Regions from separate parts of the Azospirillum terrae genome, predicted to be linked through region 2. Evidence: predicted binding sites of a transcription regulator. Region 2 holds the regulator's gene; the other holds the start of a gene.

Region 1 (4,412 bases), 310 kb from region 2:
GACCTTGGCGTTGACATTCTGCAAATTGTTGGCGCGGGCGCCGATCACTTCGAGGAACTGACCCTTATGGCCCGGCCGCCGGCGGTCGGGGACGGGAATGGCGCGGGTGCCGTTCAGGTAGGCGGCGGTGATGCTGTCGGGATTCGCCTGCACCTCGGCCGGCGTGCCGTGGGCGATCACAGCGCCGCCGTGCGAGCCGGCGCCCGGCCCCATGTCCACCAGATAGTCGGCGGTGCGGATGGCGTCCTCGTCGTGCTCGACCACGATGACGGTGTTGCCGATGTCGCGCAGCCTCTTGAGCGTGCCGAGCAGCCGGTCGTTGTCGCGCTGGTGCAGACCGATGGAGGGCTCGTCCAGCACGTACAGCACGCCGGTCAGGCCCGAGCCGATCTGCGAGGCCAGGCGGATGCGCTGGCTCTCACCGCCGGACAGCGAGCCGGAACCGCGGCTGAGCGTCAGATATTCGAGGCCCACGGCGTTGAGGAAGCCGAGGCGCTCGTTGATCTCCTTGAGGATGCGATAGGCGATCTCGCGGTCCTTGGGGCGCAAATGCTCGTTGAGGCCGGCAAACCAGCGGCCGGCGTCGGAGATCGCCAGTTCCGTCACTTCGGAGATGTGCTGGCCGGCGACCTTGACCGCCAGCGCCTCGGGCTTGAGGCGGGCGCCCTTGCAGGCTTCGCAGGGCTGCGCCGATTGGTACTTGGACAGCTCCTCGCGCATCCAGGCGCTGTCGGTTTCCTTGTAGCGGCGCTCCAGGTTGTTGACGATGCCCTCGAAGGCCTTGTGCGTCTGATAGCTGCGCAGGCCGTCGTCGTAGGTCATGGTGATCGGCTTGCCCTTGGAGCCGAACAGGATCAGCGCGCGCACATCCTCCGGCAGATCCGACCAGGGCGTCTTCATGTCCACATCGAAGTGCTGGCAGATGCTGACCAGCGTCTGCTCGTAGTACTTCGACGACGAGCCGGCCCACGGCGCCACCGCGCCCTTGGCGAGCGACAGCCGCTCGTCCGGCACCACCAGCATCGGGTCGAAGTAGATCTTCGAGCCCAGGCCGTCGCAGGCCGGGCAGGCGCCGAACGGGTTGTTGAACGAGAACAGCCGCGGCTCGATCTCCGGGATGGTGAAGCCGGACACCGGGCAGGCGAACTTCTGCGAGAACACGGTCTGCTCGTGGGTGTCGGCGTTCTCGACGAAGACGATGCCGTCGGCGAGGTTCAGCGCCGTCTCCAGCGAATCGGCGAGCCGGGTGCCCAGGCCGTCGCGCACGACGATGCGGTCGACCACCACCTCGATGTCGTGCTTGAGCTTCTTGTTCAGCGCCGGGACCGAATCGATCTCGTGCATCTCGCCATCGACGCGCACGCGCTGGAAGCCGCGCTTGCGCAGGTCTTGGATCTCCTTCCTGTACTCGCCCTTGCGGCCGCGCACGAACGGGGCGAGCAGCAGCAGGCGCGTGCCCTCCGGCATCTCCAGGATGCGGTCGACCATCTGGCTGACGGTCTGGCTCTCGATGGGCAGGCCGGTGGCGGGCGAGTAGGGAATGCCGACGCGCGCCCACAAGAGGCGCATGTAGTCGTAGATCTCCGTTACCGTGCCGACTGTGGAGCGCGGGTTCTTCGACGTCGTCTTCTGCTCGATGGAGATGGCCGGCGACAGCCCCTCGATCGAATCGACGTCGGGCTTCTGCATCAGCTCCAGGAACTGGCGCGCGTAGGCGGACAGGCTCTCGACGTAGCGGCGCTGGCCCTCGGCGTAGATGGTGTCGAACGCCAGCGACGACTTGCCCGAGCCGGACAGGCCGGTGATGACCACCAACTGGTCGCGCGGAAGATCGACGTCGACGTTCTTGAGGTTGTGCTCGCGAGCGCCGCGGACGCTGATGAACTTGTTCATGGAGTGTTCTTAGCCGAAAGCCGTAGGGAATGCCACCCGGAATCGGGTCGCCCTGATATGTGCGGGGTAGGGGGAAATTGCTACCCGTGGCGCAAGAAGCGGTTTGCAATGCCCCACCGCTCTGCTATATTTGTTCTTGGAACGTTCTTGCCGGCGAGGCGGGTGCGTGGTTTCGGCCGGGGTGCGGGAAGGTTCCAGGCGGCGGTTGACCGCGCGGCTCTGCTCGTGCTTGGTTGCGGCGACGGGCGGGCGGTGCGGCGGCTGAAAAATGCTCAACGAACCGGCCCTGCGAACAGGAACCCTCGACATCCGGACGCCCCGCCGCGGGGTGGCCGATCGGGCCGGAAAGGGTGTCGGGACACGCGCGTCAGGAGACCTCAGGCAATGAATGTGTGGACGTTTACGGGGCGGCTCGGTGCGGATGGTGAGCTTCGCACCACGCAGAGCGGCGAGAAGGTGCTGGGCTTCCGCGTCGCCAACGACGTCGGCTTCGGCGAGCGCAAGACGACGCAGTGGGTGGACTGCTCGATCTGGGGGCGCCGTGCGGAGTCGCTGGCTCCGCACCTGACCAAGGGCAAGGGCGTGGTCATCTCCGGTGAGGTGCAGTTGCGCGAGTACGAGAAGCGCGACGGCACCCGCGGTGCGCAGATGTCCGTGCGCGTCAACGAAATCGACTTCATGGGCGGTGCGCGTGAAGGCGAGGGCGGTGGTGGCGGCTACGGTGGCGGCGGCGGCGGGTACGAGTCGCGCGGCGGCGGTTCCGGCGGTGGTGGTGGCTATGGTGGGGGCGGCGGTGGTCGTGGTCCCGCCGGTGGCGGCGGCAGCGCTCCGCCGCGCCACGACGATCTGGACGACGAGATCCCGTTCTGACGAACGGTGGATCGAAGGAATGCGGGGCTCTCGTGCCCCGCATTTTTTATGGCCGGCGGTGGAGCGTGTGCTCGACCAGCTTGGCCGACGCGTAGCCCAGCAGCAGACCGGCCGCTCCATCCGACGCCCAGTGCCGGTTGGCGACGACACGGCTGGCCGCGGTGATCGCGGCCAGAACCATGCCGGCCGCCAGCACCGTGTCGCTTTCCGTCACTGTGGCCAGCGCCGTGGCGGCGGCTGCGACGTTCGCCGTGTGCCCGGAAGGCATGGAGCGGGTGTCGGAACGCTGTCCCGCTCGGGGCGGGCGGCGACGCCGCGCCGTCATCTTCAACGCGGTCGCCGCGGCCATTTCGGCGGCCAGCGCCGTGACGACGGCCCGGCCGCCGGCCGCCAGACGGTCACGTCCGCGGGCGCTCCCCAGTGTCCACGCAGCCGCCGCTACCGGAATCAGCACGAATCGCGAGGTCAGCGCGGCGAGGACGGCGGCAGCTGTTACGGTCCGTGGGCCGCAGGCCGGCACCACCCGGTGGCGCACGGCCTTGTCGAACGTCACGACGGCGCGCCGCGTCCTCTCCAGTGTGTCCGGCATCATGCCGCCCGGTGGATCTGCTGGATGCGCTGCGGGTCGATGTTGAGCCGCGCCGCGAGGTACTGGAGGTACGAGCGCTCCGCCTCCGACGCGTCCGCCACCGCCATGACCGAAGCCATGTAGACCTGCTCGGCGGTCTGCGGGTCGCCAACCTGCTGGATCAGCGTATCGACCGGCTGCGGGTGGTCCAGCTCGTGCTCGACCATGCGCCGCTCCTCCGGGCCGGCGCCGGCCTCGTCCAGGGCGGAGAGGACGCCCTGCCGCTCCTCGGGGCTGACCACGCCGTCGGCGTTGGCGGCGGTGATCATGGCGCGGATCAGCAGCAGCGCCTGCTGGTCCTCCATGGCGAGCGCCGGGAAGGCGCCCTCGCCGCCGCTGGCCGGTGCCGGTGTTTGCGCCGCGCGGTTTTGCAGGACGTTCGACAGGCGGTCCACCAGCGAGCCCCCGCCGCCGAAGATGCTGCCCAGGATGCCACCGGATTGGGCGCCGGTCTGGCCGCTCTGCGTGCCGCCCCACGGGCTGCTGCCGGCATTCGGGGCGTCGCCACCGGCCCGCGCCTGGTTCTGCTGGCGTTCCTGGAAAGCGCGATACGCGAGGTAGCCCAGCGCCGCCAGCCCCGCGGTCTGTTTGAAGCTCGGGCCGCCCCCGCCGTCGCTCATGCCCATCATGCCGGAACCGCCGAGCACCGAGCCGATGTGGTCGGTGTTGAGGCCGCTGCGCCCGCCCATGCCGGTCGCCAGCATGGTGCCGAGGATCTGCTGGAGGTCTGCCATCGCCGTACCCTTTTTCGTGGTGGTTGGGTGCCCTTCCAACAGGCGGCGTCCCGGAGCGTTCTGCCGGAAATGAAAACGGAGCCGGGCAGGGCTGCCGCAGCTCCGCTTTCTTGTGGCGGGTCGGGGGCTCAGGCCGTGAACGGCCTTGGCGTGCCGGGCATGGGCTCGTCCGCAGGCGGCGTGAACTCCGGCGGGGTCTCGGGGTTCGGGTCCACGCGCGGCTGGGACGGCTTCGGCGCCGGACGGTCCGGCGAAGGTGATTTCGGGCCGGCGGGAGGCGGCACTTC
Region 2 (4,412 bases):
CTTCGATCCGCCGACGCTCGCCCGCGCCTATCGGGAAGGCGGCGCCACCTGCCTGTCGGTGCTGACCGACGAGCCGTACTTCCAGGGCCGCGACGAGTATCTGGTGGCCGCGCGCGCCGCGGTGGATTTGCCGTTGCTGCGCAAGGACTTCATGCTCGATGTTTATCAAGTGGCTGAAGCCCGTGCGCTGGGCGCCGACTGCATTCTGCTGATCATGGCGGCGTTGGAGGATGCCCAGGCCGGCGAGTTGGCCGACGCCGCCAAGCATTACGGCATGGACGTGCTGGTCGAGGTGCACGACCGGCCGGAGCTGGATCGTGCGCTGAAGATCGACCTGCCGTTGATTGGTGTAAACAACCGCAATCTCAAGACTTTAGCGATCGATCTTGCGACAACGGAGGAACTGGCGTCGCACGTTCCGCCGGGCCGCATGCTGGTCGCCGAAAGCGGCCTGTACAGCCCAGCCGACCTGACGCGCATGGCCGCCGTGGGCGCCAGGTGCTTCCTGGTCGGCGAATCGCTGATGCGACAAGACGACGTCACCGCCGCCACCCGAGCGCTTCTGGCGCGCGCCTGAGGGGATACGCCCATGTCCGGCTTCACACACTTCGATTCCGAAGGCCGCGCTGTGATGGTGGACGTCTCCGACAAGGCGGAGACGACGCGCACGGCCACCGCGCAAGGCTCCGTGCTCATGCAGCCGGAGACGCTGCGGCTCATCATGGAAGGCGGCGTCAAGAAGGGTGACGTGCTGAGCGTGGCGCGATTGGCCGGCATCATGGGCGCCAAGCGCACGCCGGACCTCATTCCGCTGTGCCACCCCCTGGCGCTGACCTCGGTGAAGGTGGATTTGACAGTAGAGCCGGCGCGCAACGCGGTGGACATCACCGCCACCTGCAAGCTGAAGGGCCAGACCGGCGTGGAGATGGAGGCGCTGACCGCCGTTTCGGTGGCGGCGCTGACCGTCTACGACATGTGCAAGGCGGTGGACCGCGGCATGACCATCACGGAGGTCCGCCTTGTCCACAAGGCCGGCGGCAAGAGCGGCGAGTGGGGGACCACGCCCACATGATTTCCGTCGCCGAGGCCCGTGCGCGCATCCTGGCATCCTGCCCGGCCCTACCGGCCGAGGTGGTGACGCTGACCGATGCGCTGGGCCGCGTGCTGGCCGAACCGGTGACGGCGCGCCTGACGCAGCCGCCCTTCGCCGCGGCCATGATGGACGGCTGGGCGCTGCGCGCCGCCGACGTGGCCGGCGCCTCGGCCAAGTCTCCCATCGCCCTGACCCGCATCGGTGAATCCGCCGCCGGGCACGGATTCGCCGGCACCATCGGCCGCGGCCAAGCGGTGCGCATCTTCACCGGCGCCCCCCTGCCCGACGGCGCCGACGCCGTGGTGATGCAGGAGGATTGCACCGCCGACTCCGCCACCGTCCACGTCCCCATCGCCGCCAAACCCGGCAAGTTCGTCCGCTCCGCCGGCCTGGACTTCCGCGCGGGAGAGGCCGTGCTGCCCGCCGGACGCCGGGTGACCAGCCGCGACGTGGCGCTCGCCGCCGCGGCCAACGTGCCCTGGCTGAAGGTGCATCGCCGGCCGCGTGTCGCCGTGCTCGCCACCGGCGACGAGGTGCGTTTGCCCGGCGAGCCGCTCGGCCCCGGCCAGATCGTCAGTTCCAACGCCTTCGGCCTGTGTGCGCTGGTGACCACGCAGGGCGGCATCGCCAGCAACCTGGGCGTCGCCGCCGACACCCCGGAGTCGCTGGCCGCCCTGGCCGCCGGGGCGGAGGGTGCCGACCTGCTGGTCACCGCCGGCGGTGCGTCCAAGGGCGACTACGATCACGTCCGCACCGTGCTCGGCGGCGGCGCGCTGGCGTTCGACGAGGTGGCCATGCGGCCCGGCAAGGCAGTGCTGTTCGGCCGGGCCGGCGGCGTGCGGTTGCTCGGCCTGCCCGGCAACCCGGTGTCAGCAGCGGTGTGCGCCATCCTGTTCCTGAAACCGGCGCTGGCGGCGCTCCAGGGCTTGACGCCGGATGGCAGGCGGCATTTCGCCCGGCTGGCATCGCCCCTGCCCGCCTGCGACGCGCGCGCCGACTTCGTGCGGGCGACGCTGGCCCATAACGACCAGGGCGAGGCGGTCGCCACGCCGTTCTCGCGCCAGGACAGCGCCATGACGTCGCGGCTCGCCCGCGCCGACGCGCTGGTCGTCCGCGAGCCGGGTTCCCCGCCGGCCGAGCCGGGCGACTGGGTGGAGATCCTGCCGCTTTGCGGCGGTTGCCTGGATCTCTAAAAAGTCGCCTCTCGGGCCTTGACGGCGGCGCAGAACCAAACTAGAACGTTTGGTGGACGTTTTGCTTTTGTTCCAGATCCAGCGCGGCGCTCGCCGGGAGGCACACATGCTCACTCGTAAGCAGCACGAACTGCTGCTCTTCATCAACGAGCGGCTGGGCCAGGGCGGCGTCTCGCCCTCGTTCGACGAGATGAAGGACGCGCTGAACCTTAAGTCCAAGTCGGGAATCCACCGCCTGATTACCGGCCTGGAGGAGCGCGGGTTCATCCGCCGCCTACCGCACCGCGCCCGCGCGCTGGAGGTGCTGAAGCTGCCCGAGGGGTTGGACGCCCGCGGCTCCGGCCGGCCGCCGCGCGCCAAGTTCCAGCCCAACGTCATCAAGGGCGATTTCTCCGCGGCGCTCCCCGGCCGCGAGGTGATGGCGGCGGCCGAGACCGTGCAACTTCCCCTTTATGGCCGCATCGCCGCGGGCACGCCCATCGAGGCGTTGCGCGACAACTCCAACTACGTGGACGTCCCGGCGACCATGCTGACGCCCGGTGACCACTACGCGCTTGAGGTGGCCGGCGACTCGATGGTCGAAGCCGGCATCCTCGACGGCGACACGGTGGTGATCCAGCGCTGCGACACCGCGGACAATGGCAGCATCGTCGTCGCCCTGGTGGACGACGGCGAGGTGACGCTGAAGCGCCTGCGCCGCAAGGGCAACACCATCGCGCTGGAGCCCGCCAACGCCGCCTACGAAACCCGTATCTTCGGCGCCGACCGTGTGCGCGTGCAAGGCAAGCTGGTCGGCCTGTTCCGCAAGTATTGAATCTCTGAACGCTAAGGTACGGTCCACGGACGCTGCCCGCGCCGCTCCCGCACGCTCTCCGCCCGGACGCCGCCGGAGGTGACATAGAGCGCGTGGGTACCGCCGCGCAGCAGCGCCCAGCGGTCGATGACCAACGGTGCCCGACAGTGGCGGGCCGGCTCAAGGTTGACCACCGCATCGGCGGATCCGCAGTCTTCCGCCTGCGCTTGGGAATTGGAAGACAGAGCCACCGTCCGGCCGTCCTTGCGGTAGACACAGCCCAGCGCGTCGCACGCCAGCCGGCCATCGGTGCTGCGGCCCCCCCTCGGCCAGGGCGCCGACGGCGTGTCCACCCCGTCGCGCTTCAGCCACGCGTTGGCGATGAAGCGCGCGGCGGTGGCGCTCGACAGGCTCAGGCGCCCATCTGCGGCGCGCACTGCCAGCAGCTTGCCGTCGCCGGCCACCAGCACGTCCGGCGGCACGGTGAACACCGGGGAAATCAGGCCGAGCAGCACCGGCACCAGCCCCCACAACCGCCAACGCCCGCTCCACAGCGCCAGCCACAACCCACCCAGGACGATGGCGACCAGACCCGCCAGCGGCATGGCCGGGACCAGCAGTGTGGCGCCCGGCAATCCGGCCGTCAGGTGCGCCGTCCAGATGACGACGGTGACGCCCCACCCCATGGCGACCAGCGCCGGCTCCTCCCATCCCATCGGCAGCAGAACATAGGCCAGCAGGCCCCAGGGCATCACCCAGAACGAGGTGACCGGCACCGCCAGCATGTTGGACAGCACGCCATACAGCGCCACCTGCTGGAAGTGGAACAGCGAGAACGGTGTGGTCGCCAGCGTGGCGACCACCGACGACAGCGCCACGCCGGTGAAGTACAGCAGCGTCTTCAATGGCCAGCCGGCGCCTTCCTGCCAACGGCGCAACGTCGGCGCCATCACTTCGAACGCCGAGATTAGCGCCAGCACGGCGCCGAACGACATCTGGAAGCTCGGGCCGAGCATGCCCTCGGGCTGGATCAGCAGAACGGTGAGCCCGGCGAACACGATGACCCGCAGGCTGACCGTGGTGCGGTCAACCAGGACGGCGGCCATCACCATGCCGCTCATCAGCACCGAGCGCAGCATCGGCGCCTGCGGCCCGACCACCAGCAGATAGCCGGCTGCAGCGAGGATGCCGCCGACCGCCGCGATCTTCTTGATCGGCCAGCGCAGCGCCAGCGGTTCGATCAGCGCCAACAGTCCGCGCAGCACGGCGAACACCAGTCCGGCGACCAGCGCCACATGCAGACCCGAAACCGACAGCAGATGCGACAGGCCGC

Evidence for each region. Region 2 encodes LexA, which represses DNA repair genes until DNA is damaged. Its sites were predicted from a motif close to ATGTTCTANTTTGGTTC; they were not measured.
Region 1: the regulator LexA is predicted to act here: its motif matches at 2,024-2,040, upstream of uvrA (excinuclease ABC subunit UvrA).

Annotation. Positions count from the first base shown of each region.
Region 1 is NZ_JBPXMR010000001.1:515,605-520,016, reverse strand. Features, by position in the region: gene uvrA (excinuclease ABC subunit UvrA) at 1-1,893, opposite strand, end outside; gene ACSVDD_RS02405 (single-stranded DNA-binding protein) at 2,278-2,763, shown strand; gene ACSVDD_RS02400 (phosphatase PAP2 family protein) at 2,810-3,355, opposite strand; gene ACSVDD_RS02395 (tellurite resistance TerB family protein) at 3,352-4,125, opposite strand; gene ACSVDD_RS02390 (hypothetical protein) at 4,254-4,412, opposite strand, start outside.
Region 2 is NZ_JBPXMR010000001.1:201,606-206,017, reverse strand. Features, by position in the region: gene trpC (indole-3-glycerol phosphate synthase TrpC) at 1-577, shown strand, start outside; gene moaC (cyclic pyranopterin monophosphate synthase MoaC) at 590-1,072, shown strand; gene ACSVDD_RS00920 (molybdopterin molybdotransferase MoeA) at 1,069-2,286, shown strand; gene lexA (transcriptional repressor LexA) at 2,393-3,100, shown strand; gene ACSVDD_RS00910 (ComEC/Rec2 family competence protein) at 3,112-4,412, opposite strand, start outside.